3 regions of the Pseudomonas sp. G2-4 genome follow, and region 3 is predicted to be linked to each of the others. Evidence: riboswitches for the same ligand, from Rfam matches in the RefSeq annotation. Region 3 holds a riboswitch; each other region holds the start of a gene.
What was found. Region 3 has a riboswitch for cobalamin ahead of QNH97_RS23845 (ABC transporter substrate-binding protein). Riboswitches for the same ligand answer to the same signal wherever they lie in the genome.
Positions count from the first base shown of each region.

Region 1: another riboswitch for cobalamin. It lies ahead of cobW (cobalamin biosynthesis protein CobW); the one in region 3 lies ahead of QNH97_RS23845 (ABC transporter substrate-binding protein).
Region 2: another riboswitch for cobalamin. It lies ahead of cobO (cob(I)yrinic acid a,c-diamide adenosyltransferase); the one in region 3 lies ahead of QNH97_RS23845 (ABC transporter substrate-binding protein).

Region 1 is NZ_CP125957.1:4,278,522-4,285,781, forward strand. It holds gene QNH97_RS18525 (magnesium chelatase ATPase subunit I) at 1-673, opposite strand, end outside; gene cobN (cobaltochelatase subunit CobN) at 848-4,621, opposite strand; gene cobW (cobalamin biosynthesis protein CobW) at 4,625-5,689, opposite strand; cobalamin riboswitch at 5,788-6,004, opposite strand; cobalamin riboswitch at 6,358-6,580, shown strand; gene QNH97_RS18540 (CbtB domain-containing protein) at 6,680-6,868, shown strand; gene QNH97_RS18545 (CbtA family protein) at 6,880-7,260, shown strand, end outside.
Region 2 is NZ_CP125957.1:4,902,282-4,909,541, forward strand. It holds gene cobD (threonine-phosphate decarboxylase CobD) at 1-779, opposite strand, end outside; gene cbiB (adenosylcobinamide-phosphate synthase CbiB) at 772-1,680, opposite strand; gene bluB (5,6-dimethylbenzimidazole synthase) at 1,677-2,327, opposite strand; gene QNH97_RS21355 (cobyrinic acid a,c-diamide synthase CobB) at 2,324-3,718, opposite strand; gene cobO (cob(I)yrinic acid a,c-diamide adenosyltransferase) at 3,715-4,326, opposite strand; cobalamin riboswitch at 4,408-4,617, opposite strand; gene QNH97_RS21365 (hypothetical protein) at 4,775-5,359, shown strand; gene QNH97_RS21370 (PQQ-dependent sugar dehydrogenase) at 5,557-6,867, shown strand; gene QNH97_RS21375 (C40 family peptidase) at 7,051-7,260, opposite strand, start outside.
Region 3 is NZ_CP125957.1:5,436,163-5,443,422, forward strand. It holds gene QNH97_RS23825 (MFS transporter) at 1-166, shown strand, start outside; gene QNH97_RS23830 (calcium-binding protein) at 238-2,301, opposite strand; gene QNH97_RS23835 (hypothetical protein) at 3,306-3,893, opposite strand; gene QNH97_RS23840 (DUF3592 domain-containing protein) at 3,898-4,341, opposite strand; cobalamin riboswitch at 4,490-4,682, shown strand; gene QNH97_RS23845 (ABC transporter substrate-binding protein) at 4,823-5,836, shown strand; gene QNH97_RS23850 (FecCD family ABC transporter permease) at 5,833-6,849, shown strand; gene QNH97_RS23855 (ABC transporter ATP-binding protein) at 6,846-7,260, shown strand, end outside.

The DNA.
Region 1 (7,260 bases), 1.2 Mb from region 3:
AATCATCCAAGGCAATTCCGGCCAACCGATTGCGCGCCTGTTGGCAGCGTTCACGCAGCTGCTGCTGGGCCGCCTCCCACTGCGCGCAGAACGCCGCCGGATCACTGTCGAAATCCAACCGCCGGCGAATGATCTGCCCGCGCTCAGTCGGCGCGGTGTGACCGTCGAGGGCCACGTTCAAACCGAAACGATCGAGCAACTGCGGGCGCAGCTCGCCCTCTTCCGGGTTCATGGTGCCGATCAGCACAAAGCGCGCCGGATGCCGATGGGAAATGCCGTCACGCTCGATCAGGTTGGTACCGCTGGCGGCCACATCCAACAGCAGGTCCACCAGATGATCAGGCAACAGGTTCACTTCATCGACGTACAACACGCCACCGTCGGCCTTGGCCAGCACGCCGGGAGAGAACTGCGCGCGCCCTTCCCCCAGGGCCACGTCCAGATCAAGGGTGCCCACCAGCCGCTCTTCGGTGGCGCCCAGGGGCAAGGTGACGAACTGACCGCTGGCCAGCAGATCCGCCAGGCCCCGGGCCAAGGTGGACTTGGCCATGCCACGCGGGCCTTCGATCAGCACACCGCCGATTTTCGGATCGATCGCGGCCAGGCACAGGGCGAGCTTCAGGTCATCGGCGCCGACCACGGCGGAGAGCGGGAAATGGGGGGTGTGGGTCATATCGAATGCCTAATGAATGTGCGAGGTTCTCCTGTGGCGAGGGAGCTTGCTCCCGCTGGGGCGCGAAGCGCCCCCCAGGACTTGAGGTCCCAACACCCTTCCAGAATGACGACTGCTGCGCAGCCGAGCGGGAGCAAGCTCCCTCGCCACAAGTGCACGTCTCCTGTCCGCATTTCAGCCATCCTCCTCGATGTCCAACAACAAATTCTCCAACGCCTCGCGATACTCACCCGGCTCTTGCCACATCCCCCGCTGCTGCGCTTCAAGCATGCGCTCGGTCATGTCCCGCAGGGCGTCGGGGTTGTGCTGGCGGACGAAGTCCCGGGTGTCGGGGTCGAGCAGGTAGGCATCGGCCAGCAAAGCGTACTGGTGATCGTCGATCAGTTGCGTGGTGGCGTCGAAGGCGAACAGGTTGTCCACCGTCGCCGCCAATTCGAACGCGCCTTTATAGCCGTGACGCTTGACCCCGTCGATCCACTTCGGATTGGCCGCCCGGGAACGGATGACGCGGTTGAGCTCTTCTTTCAACGTGCGGATCTTCGGCAGGTCCGGCTGGCTGTGATCGCCATGGTAACTGGCCGCAGTTTCGCCGCTGAGGGTCTCCACCGCTGCCAGCATGCCGCCCTGGAACTGGTAATAGTCGTTGGAATCGAGCAGGTCGTGCTCACGGTTGTCCTGGTTCTGCAGCACCGCTTGCACCTGGCTCAGGCGTCGAGAGAACTGCTCCCGGGCGGCGGTGCCTTCATCGCTGCCGCCGTAAGCGTAGCCGCCCCAGTTCAGGTACACCTCGGCCAGGTCCTCGCGACTCTGCCACAGGCGACCGTCGATAGCGCCCTGCACGCCCGCGCCATAGGCACCGGGCTTGGCACCGAAGATCCGCCAGCCGGCCTGGCGAGCCGCCGCGCCTGGCTCAAGGCCAGACGCCAACAGGGCTTCGCGTTCGCCACGCACCTTGGCCGCCAAGGGGTTCATGTCGTCCGGTTCATCCAGGGCGGCGACGGCCTGCACCGCCGCATCGAACAGCCGGATCAGGTTGGCGAAAGCATCCCGGAAGAACCCGGAGACCCGCAGCGTGACATCGACCCGCGGCCGGTCCAGCAGGCTCAACGGCAGGATCTCGAAATCATCGACCCGCTGACTGCCCGTGGCCCACACCGGACGCACGCCCATCAGCGCCATGGCCTGGGCAACATCATCGCCGCCAGTGCGCATGGTGGCGGTGCCCCACACTGACAGGCCGAGCTGGCGCAGGTGATCGCCATGGTCCTGCAAGTGCCGCTCAAGGATCAGGTTCGCCGATTGGAAACCGATGCGCCACGCCGTGGTGGTGGGCAGGTTGCGCACGTCCACCGAGAAGAAATTGCGCCCGGTGGGCAACACATCCAAACGCCCGCGACTCGGCGCACCGCTGGGGCCGGCCGGCACGAAGCGCCCGTTCAAGGCATCGAGCAAGCCACGGATTTCCGCCGGACCGCAGGCGTCCAGCCGCGGGGCCACGACGGAGCGCAGGTTTTCGATAATGCTGTCCACCGTCTCCCAGCCCGGCGCATTAAGCTGCTCGACCACACCGTCCAGTGCCTGCTCGATCAGCTGCGCGGCGAACAGTTCCAGGCGTTCACGCGTATCGCCAGCGGTGCGCCAAGGCTCATCGCTGACCCGACGCAAGGCCTCGGGACAATCACCCGCCCAGGGCTCCGCCAGGGCGCAATCCAACGGATCGAAGCCCAGCCCGAACGCCTTGGCCAGCGCCCGCAGCAGACTCGACTGCGCGCCCTTGCCGTCGCCCCGGGGAATGCGCAACAACGCCAGCAGGGTGTCGATGCGCAGCCGTCCGCTGGGCGATTCGCCAAAAATGTGCAGGCCGTCGCGGATCTGCGACTCCTTCAAGTCGCACAGGTAAGTGTCCAGGCGCGGCAGCCAGATCGCCGCATCGGCGTCACTGTCGAGGGCCGCGTCGAGTTGCAACTCGCGGTCGATGTGCGTCTCGCGCACCAGGTTGAGGATGTCCCGTTGCAGTTCCCGGGCGCGGCGCGGGTCGAGCAATTGCGCCTCGTAGTATTCGTCGGCCAGCAGCTCGAGGTTACGCAACGGCCCGTAGGTTTCGGCGCGGGTCAGCGGCGGCATCAAATGGTCGATGATCACCGCCTGGGTACGGCGCTTGGCCTGGGCGCCCTCACCCGGGTCGTTGACAATGAACGGATAGATGTTCGGCAGCGGCCCCAGCAGCGCGTCCGGCCAGCAACTCTCCGACAGCCCGACACCCTTGCCCGGCAGCCATTCGAGGTTGCCGTGCTTGCCGACGTGGATCACCCCGTGGACGCCGTAGGTGTGGCGCAACCAGAAATAAAACGCCAGGTAACCGTGGGGCGGCACCAGGTCCGGGTCGTGGTACACCGCACTCGGATCGACCTGATAACCCCGGGCCGGCTGGATCCCGACGAACGTCAGGCCCAGGCGCAGGCCGGCGACCATCAGGCGACCGTCACGGAACATCGGATCTTTCTCGGGCGCGCCCCAGCGCTCCAGCACCGCTTGGCGATTGGCCTCGGGCAGCGCGTCGAACATGGCCTGGTAAGCATCGAGGGCCAGGCTCTGGTGACACGGACGCAGGTCGAGGCTGTCCAGATCGTTGCTGACCCCGCCGAGCAACTGCTGGATCAACGCGGTGCCGCTCGCGGGCAATTCGGCTGGCAGCGGATAGCCCTCGGCCTGCATGGCTCGCAGGATATTCAGCGCCGCCGCCGGGGTGTCCAGGCCGACGCCATTGCCGATGCGCCCGTCCCGGGTCGGGTAGTTGGCGAGGATCAGTGCTACACGCTTCTGGGCGTTGGGCAGGCGCGCCAGGGTGGTCCAGCGCCGCGCCAGTTCGGCGACAAAATCCATGCGTTCCGGCACCGCCCGATAACAGACCACGTCGCTCTGGCTGCGCTCGCTGCGCCAGGCCAGGTCCTTGAAACTGATGGGGCGACTGATGATCCGCCCGTCCAGCTCCGGCAAGGCAATGTGCATCGCCAGGTCCCGTGGCCCCAGGCCCTGTTCGCTGGCGCGCCAGCCCGGTTCGTTGTCCTGGGCGCAGATCGCCTGGATCACCGGGATGTTGCGTCGGAACGGTCGCAGGTGCGGTGCTTCCGGGCTGGACTGGGCGAAGCCGGTGGTATTGAGGATTACCCCGGCTTCCACCGCATCCAGCCAGTCTTCGACCAGCGCCAGGCAAGCGGGCTCCTTGAGGCTCGCCACGGCAATCGGCAACGGGTTGAGCCCCGCCGCTTGCAGGCGCTGGCAGAACACGTCGATGAAGGCGGTGTTCGCCGCTTGCAGGTGGGAGCGATAGAACAGCACCGCCGCCACCGGTTGGGCGGCCTGCCAGTCGGTTTGCCAATCGTCGAGGCTGGCGCTGGTTTTTCCGGGATGGTAGATCGCCGTGCGCGGCAATACTTGCGGTTCGGCCCACGGATAATCGCGGCCGAACCATTGGCTGGCGAGGTTATGGAACAGGTCCAGGGCATTGCCCAGGCCGCCCTGGCGCAAGAACTGCCAGAGCCGGTCGCGGTCTTCGAAGGGCACGTTGCTCAGGTCGCTGAGTTCCGGGTCCGGACGATCGTCCCCCGGCACCAGGATCAATTTCACCCCGCGCCCGGCCAGTTCCATCAGGCGTTCAATGCCATAGCGCCAATACCCGATGCCGCCGTGCAGCGACAACAGGATGACCTTGGCGTGACGCAGCACGTCTTCGAAGTACAGGTCCACCGAGGCGTGGTTCTGCACTTGCATCGGGTTGGCGAGGCGAAACTCGGGATAATCGCCCGGCAATTGCTTCGCCGCTTCGGCCAGCAGCGCCAGGCTGGAGTCGCCGCTGCACAGGATCACCAGCTCGGCGGGGGTTTGTCCCAGGTCGGCAATGTTGTCATCCGACACGAAGCCGCCGGGCTGGGTCCTGAGCAGGTGCATGGCTTAGGCGCTGAGGGCGGCGCGCAACTGCGCTTCAAGCAGCGCCGCGTCCAGCGCCTGGCCGATCAACACCAGGCGGGTCACCCGCGCTTCATCGGCGCCCCATTGGCGGTCGAAATGTTTGTCGAATCGCGTGCCGACGCCCTGGATCAGCAGGCGCATCGGCTTGCTCGGGATCGCTGCGAAACCCTTGACCCGTAGCACGCCGTGCTGGACCACCAGTTGCGTCAATGCATCCAGCAGCAGGCTTTCGTCGGCTTGGGGCAGCTCGATGGAAATGGAGTCGAAGGCGTCATGATCGTGGTCGTCATCGTCGCCGTCATGGTGGTGATCGTGATGGCTGTGGCGACCGTCGATGTGTTCTTCGGAGCCGGCGCCCAGGCCGATGAGTACTTCCAGTGGCAGGCGACCGCTGCTGGCTTCAATGACCTTGACCGCCGGTGGTAGCTCTTCGGCCACTTCCAGACGGACTTTCGCCAGGTCTTCCGGGCTGATCAGGTCGGCTTTGTTGAGGATTACCAGGTCGGCGCTGGCCAGTTGGTCGGCGAACAGCTCGTGCAGCGGTGATTCGTGGTCCAGGTTCGGGTCGAGTTTGCGCTGGGCATCGACCTGATCCGGGAAGGCCGCGAAGGTACCGGCGGCCACGGCCGGGCTGTCGACCACGGTGATCACCGCATCGACGGTGCAGGCGCTGCGGATTTCCGGCCACTGGAAGGCCTGGACCAGGGGCTTGGGCAGGGCCAGACCGGAGGTTTCGATGAGGATGTGGTCGAGGTCGCCGCGTCGCGCCACCAGCTCGCGCATCACTGGGAAGAACTCTTCCTGCACCGTACAGCACAGGCAGCCGTTGGCCAGTTCGTAGACGCGGCCGTTGGCTTCTTCTTCGGTGCAACCGATGGAGCACTGCTTGAGGATCTCGCCGTCGATACCCAGTTCGCCGAATTCGTTGACGATCACGGCGATACGCCGGCCCTGGGCGTTATCGAGCATGTGCCGCAGCAAGGTGGTTTTACCCGAACCGAGGAAACCGGTGACGATGGTGACGGGGAGTTTGGCCAGTGTTTTCATCGGATGCCCTTTGGCAAGGTGGCGGGCAAACGGGACGACAACCGCTGGCAAAGGCGCGCGCGGAAGATTTCGCCACCGGATCACCCCGCCCGGTTGTAGTGAGAATCTGTGTCGAGGCAGGTCTCCTGGCTGACGGTGGGCCAGTCTTTCGACTGGCAATTGCTGCGCCTTCCCGCGCGCCCCGGATATAAAGGGGTATGCACAGTGGCCTTGCAGAAACATCACCGTTCACAGTTGCGGGGGCAGCCGCGGCTTGGACCGCGTTCCCTTCTTAGCTTCGGCGCAGGCCGAAGAACCTCGAAGGCGCAAGGCTACGCAGGGTGTGGGGGCGGGTCAATGTCCGCAAGCAAGATGCAGGATGCTGTTGTGGCGAGGGAGCTTGCTCCCGCTCGGTTGCGCAGCGACCGCAAAGAGCCGGGGGCCGCTGCGCTGCCCAGCGGGAGCAAGCTCCCTCGCCACAACAGCCCTCGTCTGCCCTTGTACATTGACGCCCCGCCCCCGCCCATGCTCTCCTGTGCATGGTTTGCGTAGCGGGTTCTGTTAGCTCAAATTCGGATGCCGGAAGTCCATAGCCAAGGCGCTGTGACGAGTCATAGCCCGCTATGGCGAGGAACAGCAACGCAGGATATGGATTTCTGGCGCCGAAGTTGGGCTAACAGAACCCGCTACACAAACCACTTGTTACGGGTGCCCTTCACAGGGTGAAACGGGAAACCGGTGAATCGTGTGCTTTACTCCAAAGCCACGTCAGTCCGGTGCTGCCCCCGCAACGGTAAGCGAGTGAAGCGTCTAAACCACTGTGTCTCACGACATGGGAAGGTGATGCTTGCAGGCAAGGCTCAGCCCCTGCCCCTCGCGAGCCCGGAGACCGGCCCATGACTCATGCATCAACAACCCGCGGTGGGCGGGCGCTGTTCGAACCCTGGCGGGCCTTCGCCCGGGGTTTCATTGCGCTCGATTCACCCGCTGACAAGACCAGAGGGAAGCGCCATGTCGACCATCAGCAGCACCGCCCGCACCGCCAGTAGCACCACCACCCTGAGCCAACGCCTGAGCGCCGCGATCTTCGCCTCGATCCTGGGCGCCGGCCTGGTCTATTTCGCCGGTTTCTCCCACATTGAAGCGGTGCACAACGCCGCCCACGATACCCGCCATAGCGCCGCATTCCCGTGCCATTGAGACCTGACGACATGATCAAGCGTATTGCCCAGACCGCCGGTTTCAGCGGATTGCTGGCCGCCCTGCTGCTGACCCTCCTGCAAAGTTTCTGGGTATCGCCGCTGATTCTGCAGGCCGAGACTTTTGAAAAGGCCCCGACCTCCGAGGTCCATGAACACGCCGACGGCGTTGCCCACACCCATGATGCCGAGGCCTGGGAGCCGGAAGACGGTTGGCAGCGTGTGCTGTCCACCACCGGGGGTAACCTGGTGGTCGCGGTGGGTTTCGCCCTGATGCTGGCGGGCCTGTACACCTTGCGCGCGCCGACTCGCACATCCCAAGGGCTGCTCTGGGGACTGGCTGGTTATGCCACGTTCGTCCTGGCGCCGACCCTTGGCCTGCCGCCGGAACTG
Region 2 (7,260 bases), 530 kb from region 3:
TCCAGCATCAGCGCGAGGCGTTGGCTGGTGGCTTCGCAGCGTTGTCGCTGGCGGACATGGGCAGCGGTGTCCAACAGGCACGCCTGGCCCACCACCCGGGTCGGCCCGCTGACGGCCCATGGCCCGACCTGCTCAGCAAGCAACTTGAGCAAGTGGCGCTCGGCCAGGACAAACCCCAGGCGCACCCCAGCCAGGCCAAAGAACTTGCCGAACGAACGCAGCACGATCAGCCCGACCTGATGGGCGTGGGCCGCCAGGCTCAGGTGCGGCGTGATGTCCATGAACGCTTCATCCACCACCAGCCAGCCACCGCGCTGGGCCAGGCGCGCGTGCCAATCCAGCAAGCGCTCGGGATCCAGGCTCAGGCCCGTGGGGTTGTTCGGGTTGACCACCACCAGCACGTCGAGGCTGTCGAGGAAGAAATCCACTTCCGCTTCCAGCACTTCGCGCACGATGTAGCCGGCGCGGCGCCAGGCTTCGGCGTGCTCGGCGTAACACGGCGACAAGACGCCGACCTTGCCGACCCGGCGCAGGCGCGGCAACAGCTGGATGGCCATTTGCGAACCGGCCACCGGCAGCACATCCAACGCCCCGTAGTAATCGCAGGCGGCCTGTTCCAAGCCGTCATCGGTTTCCGGCAGGCGCGCCCAAGCCCGCGGTGGAATCGCCGGAACCTCGAACGGCCAGGGCGCCAGGCCGCTGGACAAATCGAGCCAGTCAACCTCAGCGATCCCGTATTGCCGGGCCGCGTTACGCAAGCGCCCACCGTGCTCAAGCATAAAACTCAGCTCCCAGGCAGAGAATCAGCAGCCATAACCATACGCCGCGCTGGACCAATTGCCAGCCGCGATCAATTGAATCGGCACTCGCCGGCACGCCTTCGCCCAGGGGCGGACGTTGGTGCAGTTCACCGTGATAAACCGCCGCCCCGCCCAACTCGACACCCAGCGCACCGGCACCGGCGGCCATGACCGGCCCGGCATTGGGGCTGTCCCAGGTCGGGCCCTGGGTGCGCCAGCACTTGAGCGCCAAGCGGGTTTTGCCAAGCACTGCATAGGTCAACGCCACCAGGCGCGCAGGAATATAGTTGAGCCCATCGTCAATTTTTGCCGCCGCCCAGCCGAAGCGCTCGAAGCGTTCGTTGCGATAGCCCCACATGGCGTCGAGGGTATTGCTCAGGCGGTACAACACCACCCCAGGCGCACCGGCCACGGCGAACCAGAACAATGCGGCGAACACCGCATCGCTGCCGTTCTCCAGCACCGACTCGGTGGCGGCGCGGGCCACGGCGGTTTCGTCCAGTTCGCGGGTTTCGCGACTGACCAGGTAGCCGACACGCTGGCGCGCGGTGTCCAGATCGCCACTGCGCAGCGCCTGGGCCACCGGCTCGACATGTTCCCCGAGGCTGCGCAGGCCGAGGGCGCAGTACAGCGCGAGGATCTCCACCAACCAACCCACCATGGGTGCCCAGGACAGGGCCGTGGCGAGCAAGGTCAACGGCACCACGGCGATAATCCACGCCGTCACGCCATGACTGCGCCAGCCGCGCCCACCAGAGTTGAAGCGTTGTTCGATCCGCTCGGCAAAACCGCCGAACGCCACCAGTGGATGCCAACGCCGGGGCTCGCCCAGCAGCGCATCCAGCGCCACTGCGGCGGCACTGAGCAAGGCCACGCTCATGGGCGCTCTCCCCAATGGTTTTCATAGAGCAATTCATTCAGCGAGCGCGGCTGCGCCCAACCTTCCAGGGCGAGCATCGGCGCCGGGTAAAACCCCTCGACCGGGCCCAGGCACAAGATTGCCAGCGGCTTGGCACCGGCGGGCAGGCCCAGCAAGTCGGCCAAAGCCTGGGGTTCGAACAACGACACCCAGCCCATCCCCAGCCCTTCAACACGGGCGGCCAGCCAGAGGTTCTGGATCGCGCAGGACAGCGAAGCCAGGTCCATTTCCGGCAAGGTCCGGCGACCGAAGATGTGTCGCTCGCGATCCTCCATCAACGCCGCCACCAGCACCTCGGCGCAGTCGTTGATGCCTTCGACCTTGAGCTTCATGAATTCGTCGCTGCGCTCGCCGAGGGCCTCGGCGGTGCGGATACGTTCTTCCTCCACCAACTGCTGGATACTCCCACGCAAGGCGCGGTCGCTGATGCGGATAAACCGCCAGGGCTGCATCAGGCCCACGCTGGGGGCCTGGTGCGCGGCTTCCAGCAGGCGGTGCAGCAAGGCCGGCTCGACCGTGCCGCCGCTGAAGTGGCGCATATCACGGCGCTCGGCGATGGCGCGGTAGACCGCGTCGCGTTCGGCCTGGGGGAAAGCGTTGTCGGTCATGGCCTTTTCGCGAGCAGGCTCGCTCCCACAGGGTTCAGGTGATCAAATGTGGGAGCGAGCCTGCTCGCGAAGGCGGCCTCAAGGTCAGGCGCAAAGAGCGCGGCAATCGCCCGCGGATTCGACGGAAAATAAAAGTGCACATAAGAAGCCGTCATCCGCCCCAACCGGAAGACCGCCTCGGCCCCACGCCCTCCATTAGGGCTATGCCCACGGGCAATCGGCACCAGTTCAGTGCTGGTCAGCGAATGATGATAGGTGTGCCCGCGCAGGGTGCCTTCCGGCAAATCCACCGATTGCAGGGCCAGGGCTGCCAGACGCTTTTGCATCTGCGCCTCACCCGCCAGCAAGCCCAATAGTTCGGCGCGGTTGCCTTCGACGTCAGTCAGGGAATCCAGCAGATACAGCATGCCGCCGCATTCGGCGAGCAACGGTTTACCGGCTGCATGGTGAGCCCGGATCGCCGCCAGCATCGGCGCGTTCCGGGCCAGCGCAACGTGGTGCAGCTCTGGATAACCGCCGGGCAGGTAGAGGCTGTCCGCCTCGGGCAGTTCGGTGTCATGGATCGGCGAAAAGAAGCTCAATTGCGCGCCCATGGCCCGCAGCAGATCGAGGCTCGCACCATAGGTGAAGGCAAACGCTTCGTCCCGGGCCACGGCGATGCGCACGCCGTCGAGCCATGGCTGCGCGGTGATCACCTCGGGCGCGGCGAATTCCACAGCGGGCGGCAGCGCCACTTCACAACTGCCGGCCAAGGCCTCGGCCGCCGCGTCGAGGCGCAGGTCGAGGTCGTTCAACTCGCTGGCCTGGACCAGCCCGAGATGACGACTGGGCAATTCGATGCCGGTTTCCCGGGACAACGCACCGTACCAGCGCAGGCCTTCGGTCAGGCTGCCTTCGAGCAATTGTGCGTGGCGCAAGGTGCCGACGCGGTTGGCCAAGACCCCGGCGAAAGGCAAGTCCGGCTGATAACGCGCCAGGCCCAAGGCCAGGGCGCCGAAGGTCTGGGCCATGGCCGTGCCGTCAATCACCGCCAGCACCGGCACGCCAAAATGCCGCGCCAGATCGGCGCTGGACGGCGTGCCGTCGAACAGCCCCATCACCCCTTCGATCAGGATCAGGTCCGCTTCGGCGGCGGCTTCCCACAACAACCGACGACTTTCCTGCTCGCCGACCATCCACATGTCCAATTGATAGACCAGCGCGCCGCTGGCTCGCTCGAGGATCATCGGGTCCAAAAAGTCCGGGCCGCATTTGAAGACGCGCACCTTGCGTCCCTGATTGCGATGCAAGCGGGCCAGGGCGGCGGTGACGGTGGTCTTGCCCTGTCCCGAGGCCGGGGCAGCGATCAGCACCGCCGGACAGTGGCGGCTTGTCAGGCAAGTGTCACTCACAGTTCGACGCCTTTCTGCGCCTTGATACCGGCCTGGAACGCGTGCTTGATCATGCCCATCTCGGTGACGGTATCGGCCAGTTCGATCATCTCCGGCTTGGCGCCGCGACCGGTCACCACCACGTGTTGCATCGGCGGGCGTGCTTGCAGATCGCTGAGAACCTGATCGAGGTCGAGGTAACCGTGCTTGAGGGCGATGTTGAGTTCATCGAGCACCACCAGGCCAACGGAGGGATCGCTGAGCAATTGGCGCGATACCGCCCAGGCCGCTTCGGCAGCAGCGATGTCGCGCTGGCGATCCTGGGTTTCCCAAGTGAAGCCTTCGCCCATGACGTGAAAGCGCACCTGTTCCGGGAAGCGGCGGAAAAACAACTCCTCACCGGTGCTGTTGCGGCCCTTGATGAATTGCACCACGCCGCATTGCATGCCATGCCCCATGGCCCGTGCCAACATACCGAACGCCGAGCTGCTCTTGCCCTTGCCGTTGCCGGTCAGCACTAGCAGCAAGCCACACTCGTTCGGCGAGTTGGCGATGCGCTCGTCGATCACGGCTTTCTTGCGCAGCATGCGCGCCAGGTGGCGTTCGTCGCGATCAGGGGTGTCGGTCATGGGGAGCTCTCCGTTGGGATTGGATAACGGCGGGCGGGGCACAAAAAAAGACGGCAGCAAGCCTGGCATCGCCCACCGTGATGCCGTTGGATGAATCAGGCCGGTCTCCGGGCTCATGAGCGGCGTGATGCCGGGCTGCGCGCCTTCCCATGTCCATGGACACAGTGGCCTGTAGGCAACCTTGACTCATTTACCGTTGCGGGGGCAGCGCCGGGTTCGTGTGCACTCACCGGCTTCCCTGTTTCACTCTGTCGGCCACGGCCACAGAGCACCTGAAACAAGCGGCGAAGGTTAGAGGGTTGGGGGTGGAGCGTCAATTAAAGCCGCCACGGGCCCAGCGCTGGTTATTGGCCGGATCAATGGAATGACGTCAATCTTGTGTCACGCCACGGGAAGTGATATCAAAGAGACATTACACCCCGATATCACAAGAACAAGAGGGCAAGGTATGCAAGGCATGATCATCAGCAATCCAAAACTGGAGTTCCTGCGCCCGGTACTGGAACGTTGGTTTGACTGTATCGACCGCTACAACGCCGTGCGTGGCGATAACGACACACCTTACTGGTTCGATGAAAAGGCCAACCTTGGCCTGCTGTCAGCGGCCGCCTGGATGGCCGAGATGGTCACGCTGCAGAACGCGCCGACCCGCAAGCAGAATGAAGAAGGCGAACGCAACGTCAGCGCCGATCTGTTTATCGCCAGCACCGAGGAGCGGGCCTTCATCCAGGCCACCCAACGCTGGCCCAAGGTCAACAACCTGAACCTGACCCAACCGCTGTCGGAAGCCACCAGCGATGCCAAGCGCATCAGCTACGCCAGCGACCTGAGGCTCGGCTGCCTGTTCGTCGCACCGCAAAAAGCCCAGCAGAGCACCACGCCCGAAGAGTTGCAGGACATGGTCGACGACCTGCAAAAGGAAAACACCTGCGCCGTGGCCTGGTATTTCCCTTACGCCTACCGCAAGTTGCGCAACGAGGCCGGCTTTTATCACCCGGGTATCGCCGTGCTGTTCAAACAGGCCCACGGCTGACTCATTCAAGAACTGTGGAAGCGAGCTTGCTCGCGATAGCGGTGCACCTGGCAACATCCATCTTGACTGTCACGCCGCCATCGCGAGCAAGCTCGCTCCCACAAGGTTTTGCCTGGCAGACTGGCCTACCCGCAGTTGAACCATCGCGCGTCTACGCTTCTCTATGAATAACTACATGCATTCATAGGGAAGCCAGCATGCTCAAGCCACCCCATCTTTTGATCGTCGCCTTGGCCGCCGGACTTGTCGCTTGTGGCGAGTCGTCCTCGCTGAAAGTGTCCGACGGCACCGGCCCCTCGCCGAAACTGCCCGAACCGAACAAGACCCTGATCCCCACCGTGAACATCGCCGAAGCCGTCGGCTGGCCCGAGGGCGCCAAGCCTACCCCGGCCCCGGGCCTGCAGGTGGGCGCCTTCGCCGAAGGATTGGACCATCCGCGCTGGCTCTACGTGTTGCCCAATGGTGATGTGCTGGTGGCCGAAACCAACGCCCCGCCCAAACCGGACGATTCCAAGGGTATCCGTGGCTGGGTGATGAAAAAGGTCATGGGCCGCGCGGGTGCCGGCGTGCCCAGCCCCAATCGCATCACGCTGTTGCGCGATGCCAATCATGACGGCGTTGCCGAAACCCGTACGGTGTTCCTGGAAAACCTCAACTCGCCGTTCGGCATGACCCTGGTGGGCAATGACCTGTACGTGGCCGACACCGACCGACTGATCCGCTTCCCGTACAACGAGGGCGATACGCAAATCAACGCGCAACCGACCAAGGTCGTCGACTTGCCGGGCGGCACGCTCAATCATCACTGGACCAAAAACGTGATCGCCAGCCGGGACGGCAGCAAGCTGTACGTCACCACCGGCTCGAACAGCAACGTTGCGGAAAACGGCATGGAGGCCGAAGAAGGCCGAGCAGCCATCTGGGAGGTGGACCGTGCCAGCGGTAGTCACCGTATATTCGCCTCGGGCCTGCGCAACCCCAACGGCCTGGCCTGGGAACCCAACAGCGGCGCCCTGTGGACGGCCGTGAACGAGCGGGATGAGATCGGCAGCGACCTGGTGCCGGACTACATTACTTCGGTCAAGGACGGCGCGTTCTATGGCTGGCCCTACAGCTACTACGGGCAGCACGTCGATGTTCGGGTCGAACCGCAGAACCCGGCCCTGGTGGCCAAGGCCATCGCCCCGGACTACGCCGTCGGCCCTCACACCGCTTCGCTGGGCCTGACGTTCGCCGATGGCAGCCGCTTGCCTGCGCCGTTTACCGAAGGGGCTTTCATCGGGCAGCACGGCTCCTGGAACCGCAAGCCCCACAGTGGTTATAAGGTGATTTTTGTGCCGTTCACTGGCGGCAAGCCAGTGGGACAACCGGTGGATGTGCTCACCGGCTTCCTGAACGCCGACGAAAAAGCCCTGGGCCGGCCGGTGGGCGTGGTGATCGATAAACAGGGTGGGTTGTTGGTGGCTGATGATGTGGGGAACAAGATTTGGCGGGTGTCGGGTAAATAACCCACCACCCAAGACTTGTAAAGGAACCCTGTTTGGTCCGGGGACATGGTGAACACCTGTGGCGAGGGAGCTTGCTCCCGCTGGGCTGCGAAGCGGCCCCAAGCTTCTGGCGGTTGCTGCGCAACCGAGCGGGAGCAAGCTCCCTCGCCACAAAAGCTTTCTAGCACTGCAAAAGTTGAAGGGTCAGGGATTACGCGCCAGATGCTCCGGCTGCAGCACCCGCTTGGCACCCAAATAGGCCTTCTGCCAATAAGCCTTGGACAGGCTGTCGAGCTTGACCGTGCCACCCGTGGCCGGCGCATGGACGAAGCGGCCCTCGCCCACGTAGATCCCGGCATGGCTGACCTGGGAGCCGCCGTTGGTGGCGAAGAAAATCAAGTCACCGCTCTGCAA
Region 3 (7,260 bases):
AGCGCTCGGCGGCCTATTGGCGGGTTTGGTCATCGACGTCTGTGGCGCACAGGCAGGGTTCGGCGTCGCGATTGTCGCGGGCCTGGCCATGGTACTGATAGTGCTTCTAGGGCTGCGTACACTGCGCACTTCGTCTGCAACTGGTCACGAAATCACCATCCAGTGATGTGCATTACTGGTCTTGATGCACTGCGGGGCGTGGCAGCAATCACTGCCACGCAACTTCTCATGTGGCCGTCAAGTCAATAGATGCCCTGGATCGATCTCCGGGGCAACCCCAATCAGCCCTACCTCCCCGTCGGGCGCAAAGATCATGTCGTCCTCTTCAAGGTTTTCCCGCCAGTCCCCGACAAGCGCGATCTGGAACCAGTGGCCTTGTGCGTCCGCTTCCGCATCCTTTAGATAAGTGCGGTCCAGTTCCTTGTTGTAAACCATCCCCAGCGTAGTGCCCGTTCCATCTCCGAAGCCGGTATAGCCCAAGGTCGATACATCGATCTTGTCGTCAACCGTAAAACCTTCGATAAGGTCGGCAAAGCTCTGGTTGTCAGTACGGTAGCTGTCCTCGGTAGACGTATAGCGGAAGACGTCGTCGTTTTGATGGTTATCTGTCCACAACGAGATGTCGCTTCTATCCCCGCCGTTGAGGCGGTCGGCGCCTGCCCCGCCAATGATGACATCAGCCCCGGCACCGCCGTTGATACGGTCATTGCCGTCCAGGCCATGGATGATTTCCGACAAGGCAGAACCGGTAATCGTATCGTTGGCAGAGGTACCTTCAACAGTGGGCGCGGTGAACACCAGGTTGGTGCCGTCCAGTTGCCCCACCAGATTGCCGTCCAAGGCCAGTTCAAACCGTTGCCCGGAGGCGTCCGCGTCGTAGCTCTTGAGGTAGGTGCGAGTGCCGTCTGCGCTGGCCATCACGGCCAAGGTGCCGTCATGACCATCGCCAATGCCGGTGAAGCCCAGGGCAATCAGGTCGATGCGGTCTTGAGAGGCGTCGAAGTCCTGGATCCGGTCGCTGTTGTTTTGCGTGGCGGTGCGGAAACTGTCGCTCAGATCGCTAAAGCGGAAGATGTCCGCGCCAGCGCCACCTTGCAGAAGATCACGCCCGCCGTTGCCTTGGAGCACGTCGTCACCCGCCAAGCCGTGGATGACTTCGGCGGCATCGGTACCCTGCAAGATTTCTTCTCCCGCATACCCGTCCACATGGAGCTTGCCGTCCTGACTGCCGAAACTGGAATCCACACTGCCATCCGCGTTCAAGCGGATGACGCTGAAATCCCCATTGCTCGTGCCGGCAGCCAGGATCTTGCCATCGCCTTGTACCGTCAGAGCCACAGGCGTGTCAGCCTCGAAGGTCACTGTGCCATTGGAGCCAAAGCGGGTATCAAAGGAGCCGTCGGCGTTAAGCCGCGCGACAGTCGCCAAGGTATCGCCTTCGCCATGGCCCATCACGATGATCTTGCCGTCAGCCTGCACGGTGACCACTGAATCTTCGCCAAAACCCATGGCGCCGCTCAAGTAGAGGACTCCGTCATCACCGAACTGAGTGTCTGGCTGGCCGTCGGGGTTGAAGCGCTGCAGGGCGTACGTCGGATCACCCGCGCCAGCGGCATTGTATGCAGCCCCGACTACAACACTTCCATCTGCCTGCACCGCAGTAGAAATCCCGCCGTTGTAGTAGGCGTCTGCGGGAATCTTGACGGTCAGCACGCCATTGTCGCCAAAGCCATCGACGAACGTGCCGTCATTGCCGATCCGGGTCACTGTGGCCTGGTCAAACCCGCGGGCGCTGACTTGGAATGTGCCATCCGTATTGGCCGTCAGGTCGATGTCCTTGAAGTCATGGCTGATGTCGACCGTAATAGCGCCGTTTTGGCCAAAGGTCGCATCGCGTGTCCCGTCGCTGTTGAAGCGCTCCACCTGTACGCCGGTGTCCAGCGCTATAGCGATAAGCACCTTGCCATCGGGCTGCACCGCCGTCAGCTCGTAGCGCGACGCTGGGGCTATGGCGGCAGGTATGCTGTCGACGCCACCTTCATGGAAGCTGGTGTCCAGGCTACCGTCCGCGTTCAGGCGGATAACGGAATGGTTCTGTTCGTAGCCGTAGCTTTCCTCGCCTGGCGCCCCGGGATATCCCCATGCCAGGTACTCGGTATAGCCGCCGACCAGTATCTTGCCGTCGGGTTGGATAACGATGCTCTGGTTATCATCGAACTGGCCGGTGAGGTCGACCTGGACAGTGCCCGGGCTGGTCCTCACGGTATGGGTATTTGCCATCGTGCTGTCGGTGGTTGCCATGGGTTAATCCTTTAACGGGTGCTGGATTCGTCACTTTAGTAGAGCGATAAGGATTCGCACGGCGCCCCATCGTTGGCACGAGCAGAGACCGACCGGTGGTTTGTCAGGGGTTTTAGGTTTGTGTGTATATCCGTTGCTGCGGTAACGGCTGCTTAGGGTTCCGCCCTGACGGCGGGTCACTTTCGAAAAGCGCGAAAGTAACCAAAGCGCTTCTGCCCCACCACTTGGTGCCTCGCTAGGGCTCGGCATGCCCGAACGTAGGCATTGCTCCGTGGGCCGCCGCGAAGGGCCATCCATGGCCCAGCGCGGCTATCCCGGCATCCATGCCGGGATGCCCACTGCGCAATACCTACGTTCGGCCAGCGTGGTTAATGGGGCGCCGAGATCGAGATCAAGATCCAAAGCAGAGCAGAGCAGAGCAGAGCAGAGCAGAGCAGAGCAAAAGCAGGAAACCTCCAGCATCTTTGTAGCTGAACCACCGCTATCGCGAGCAAGCTCGCTCCCACATGGGTTTGTGGGTGCTCACAGCATTTGGACACGACACAAAAAACTGTGGGAGCGAGCTTGCTCGCGATGAGGCCAGCCCATTCAACATCTCCATTGACAGTGACATCGCCTTCGCGAGCAGGCTCGCTCCCACAGGGGAAACGCGGTCCCACCCCAACCAGGTCGGCTCTCAGGCCGCCTCGCGGCGGACGTTGATCTGGGGCGCCCCGTTAACCACGCTGGCCGAACGCAGGCATTGCGCAGTGGGCAACCCGGCATGGATGCCGGGTTAGCCGCGCTGGACCATGGATGGTCCTTCGCGGCGGGCCCACGGAGCAATGCCGGAGTGAGGGCATGCCGAGCCTAGGCGAGGCACCAAGTGGTGGGGCTAAAGCGTTTTGCTTACTTTTCGCCGGGCCGCGCAGGCTTCTCAAAAGTGAGCCGCTGTAAGAGCGGAACCGTCAGTGGCCGTTACCGCAGAAATGGATATACATACGAACCAAAAAATCCAAAACAAACTAGAACAGATAGCCTATGTAAATCGCAGCGCCGCCACCGGCCTGCAAGCCAGCGTTCATGCCAGCCATGACCAATGCTCCCTTGGCCGACTTCGCCAACCGCTGGTTGACCAGCGTAGAAGCGATGAGCGAAGTCGCCGGGTTGGAACTCAATGCCATCGACAACGCCAGCAACTTGGGATCAAGCCCGAACAACAGCGCCGTGGCCGAACCACCGATACCCAGGCCCACCCCTACTTCGGTGTACATGCAAGGCCCGGTGATGTCGTCACTGGTCAGGTCACGACTGACCAACGCGTCGCTGACGAACACCTTGCCAGTGCTGGGAAAAGCCTCCGCCGCACCCGCGCCCCCCACGCTCTTACCCTTGATCTGGATATTGACCTTGCCGAAACGCGGCAGCCGCGCGCCAAATCCGGCACCCACCCCGACGCCGCCATAGCGGTAGCTGACGTCCTCGCCCTGGGGCGAACGCAGGATGATCGAACCGCCACTGCCCGCCACCATGACCACGGTCAGGCCACCGCCGCTGGCGGTCTGATACTGCCAGCGACTTTCATTGACCGGGATCGGGATGTTGTAGCTCATACGTTTAAAGTCCTTTATGTGAATGAACCGCACCGCGACCGCGCTGACGGATAGCCTTTGCCAGACCGACAAGGGTGAACACCAGACCGATAAAACCCAGGACCCCGGAAGTGCCCCACAGCGCGGCCGAGTCATCGACGATGGCGCTGTTGGCCGGCTGTTCGGGGAGGTAATACACCTTCACAGGCTGATCCTGCTGATAGCCGAAGATGAAGCCGCCCTGGGGGTAGGAGATTTTTTCACCACTGCCCGTGGTGAAGGCGATTTCAGGATGCGAACCACCGGCATTCAAGCGGCTGACGATGCCGTCGGCGGTCTGTGCGCGGTCGAGAAACTCGCGTCGGTCAAGGGTGAGATTGATGGCAATACTCAACAAGCCGATACCAATCAGGGCAAACAGCAGGCCCAGCAATATCTTCCCGATGCGTGACGGGGTGTGGTTAGCCATGGTTTGTCTCAGTGTTCGTCCATGAAGAGGGCCTTCAGGATAGCAAGAAGCGGCGCTCTGCCGCACCTCCAGAAAATCATTCCCGAAAATCCTACGACGCCAGGAGAAGGCATCTCAGCGGTGAGTGGTGATAAACACCCTGATCGACTACCATGCCGACCGCCGGTTCCCCATGGGACTAATAGGGAATCCGAGATGCCTCGCACGGTATCAAACGGAACTGCCCCCGCAACTGTAGGTGCTGAGCCTGCTCCTCAATGGCCACTGGGATCGCTCCCGGGAAGGCTGGAGCCAGGCGATGACGCATCAGTCAGGAGACCTGCCGGCCAAGTCAATCACTAACCGGCGGGGTGTCCGGGAAGGACATCCTTGCGCTGCGCGTCACTGGGCTGATCAGCACTTTTGTGCTTTAGCGGCAGCGTTCGATGATGTGTTTTCCAGTCCGTCCCTGCTCCGTGTACGGTCCATTGGAGATTGCATCATGCTGCTGCCCCGCCGTGTCGCCCTCGTCATCGCCCTGGGTCTGCCCACCCTCGCCCACGCGGCCCCGACTCAATACCCCCTGACCATCGCGAACTGCGGCAGCACGCTGACCTTTGAGCAACCGCCCAGTCGCGCCGTGACCATCGGCCAGGCCGGCACTGAAATGCTCTATGCCATGGGATTGAGCGACAAGGTGGTCGGTACTTCGCTCTGGTTCAACGATGTGAAGGTGAAATACCAGGCGCAGAACGGCAAGATCGAACGCCTGGCCGATAACGAGCCGAGCTTCGAGGCGGTGATCGGCAAACGTCCGCAACTGGTGGTGGCGGAACTGGAGTGGACGGTCGGACCGCAAGGCGTGGTGGGTACCCGCGAGCAGTTTCACGAACTGAAGATCCCAACTTACCTGATGCCCTCCGATTGCGAGGCCAAGGATAATCTGGTCGGTGCGGATGGCACGCGGTTGGAGGCGTTTCGCATCGACAGCATCTACAAGAGCATCAGCCAGTTGGCTGAAATCTTCGACGTGCAGGAACGTGGCCAGCAGTTGAACGCTCAACTCAAGGACAGCCTGGCGAAGTCTATCGCCACGGTGCAGGCCAAGGACCTCAAGCAGACGAGTGCGCTGTTCTGGTTCTCCAGCGCCAGTCTGGATATCGATCCCTATGTGGCTGGGCACAAGGGCGTTCCTGACTTCATGCTCAGTACCCTGGGCGTGCGTAACGTGATCGAGTCCGACGAGGAATGGCCGACCGTCGGCTGGGAAACCATCGCCAAGGCCAACCCGACCTTCCTGGTCATTGCCCGCATGGACCGCCGACGCTTTCCGGCGGATGACCATGAAAAGAAGCTGCAATTCCTGCGCAGTGACCCGGTGACCCGCAATATGGACGCGGTGAAAAACAACCGCATCATCATTCTCGACGCCATGGCCATGCAGGCCAGCATCAGAATGTTCGACGGCCTGGAATCCCTGGCGATGGCCATCAACGGCTACGACCTACCGAAATGACTGCGACGCTGATTCGAACGTTGCTGGCTTTGGTGACCTTGCTGCTGGCGGTGATTGCCGGTGTGGCCGTCGGTGAAACGAGTATTGAACCGAGCGTGGTGTTCCAGGTGCTGGCCAACAAACTGTGGGCCGCAGGTTATGCCCTCGACCCGATAGACGAAGGCATCGTCTGGAACTACCGCCTGACCCGCGCGCTGGTGGCAGCGGCCTGCGGTGCGGGCCTGGCGACCTGCGGGGTGATCCTGCAATCGCTGTTGCGTAACCCGTTGGCCGATCCCTACTTGCTCGGCATCTCCGCCGGCGCCTCGACAGGCGCGGTATTGGTGGCGCTGCTGGGCATTGGCGCGGAGCTGATTTCGTTGTCGGTCGGGGCCTTTATCGGGGCCGTTGCCGCGTTCGCCGTGGTCGTGTTGCTGGCCCGCGCCAGCCGCTCATCCGCAGGCACCGGGCAAATCATCCTGGCCGGGATTGCCGGCTCGCAGTTGTTCAATGCGCTCACCGCGTTTCTGATTACCAAGTCCGCCAGCTCTGAACAGGCGCGCGGCATCATGTTCTGGTTACTGGGAAATCTCAGTGGAGTACGTTGGCCATCGGTGTGGCTATCGGTACCCGTGGCATTGATCGGTCTCGCGGTGTGCCTGTGGCACCGGCGGGCCCTGGACGCCTTTACCTTTGGCTCCGACTCCGCCGCCTCCCTTGGCATTGCGGTACGCCGCGTGCAATTTCTGCTGATCAGCTGCGCGGCACTGGTGACCGCGGTGATGGTGTCGATTGTCGGCTCCATCGGTTTCGTCGGGTTGGTCATTCCCCATGCCGTGCGTTTGCTGCTGGGTACCCGGCATGCGCGCCTGTTGCCGGCGAGTGCGCTGGGGGGCGCCGTGTTCCTGATCGCCGCCGATATCTTCTCCCGGACACTGATCAAAGGCCAAGTGATCCCGGTCGGGGTCATCACTGCACTGGTGGGCGCTCCGGTGTTCGCGTTGATCCTGATCGGCAGGAGGAATGCCCGATGAATGCCGTCACCTCTGCTATCGGCGAATCCGTGCTGAGTTGTTCCGGCCTCGGGTTCCGTGTGCGCGATGCCGAGTTGTTGCGCGATATCCACCTGGATATCCGCCGGGGTGAAACCCTGGGCCTCGTCGGCCCCAACGGTTCGGGAAAATCCACGCTGCTCAAACTGCTGGCGGGCGTGCGCGCCCCCAGCCGGGGCAATATTCACCTCAACAAACAGCCCCTCAAGACGCTGGCACGGCGAACCGTCGCGCAGACCCTGGCCGTGGTTGAGCAGCAGGCCGACACACTGGATGCGATCAGCGTGTTCGATGCGGTTGCCTTGGGCCGAACGCCCTGGTTGTCAGCCTTGAGTCCGTGGTCAAACGAAGACGCTGCCATCGTCCAGCAGGCGCTGTGGGACGTCGATGCAG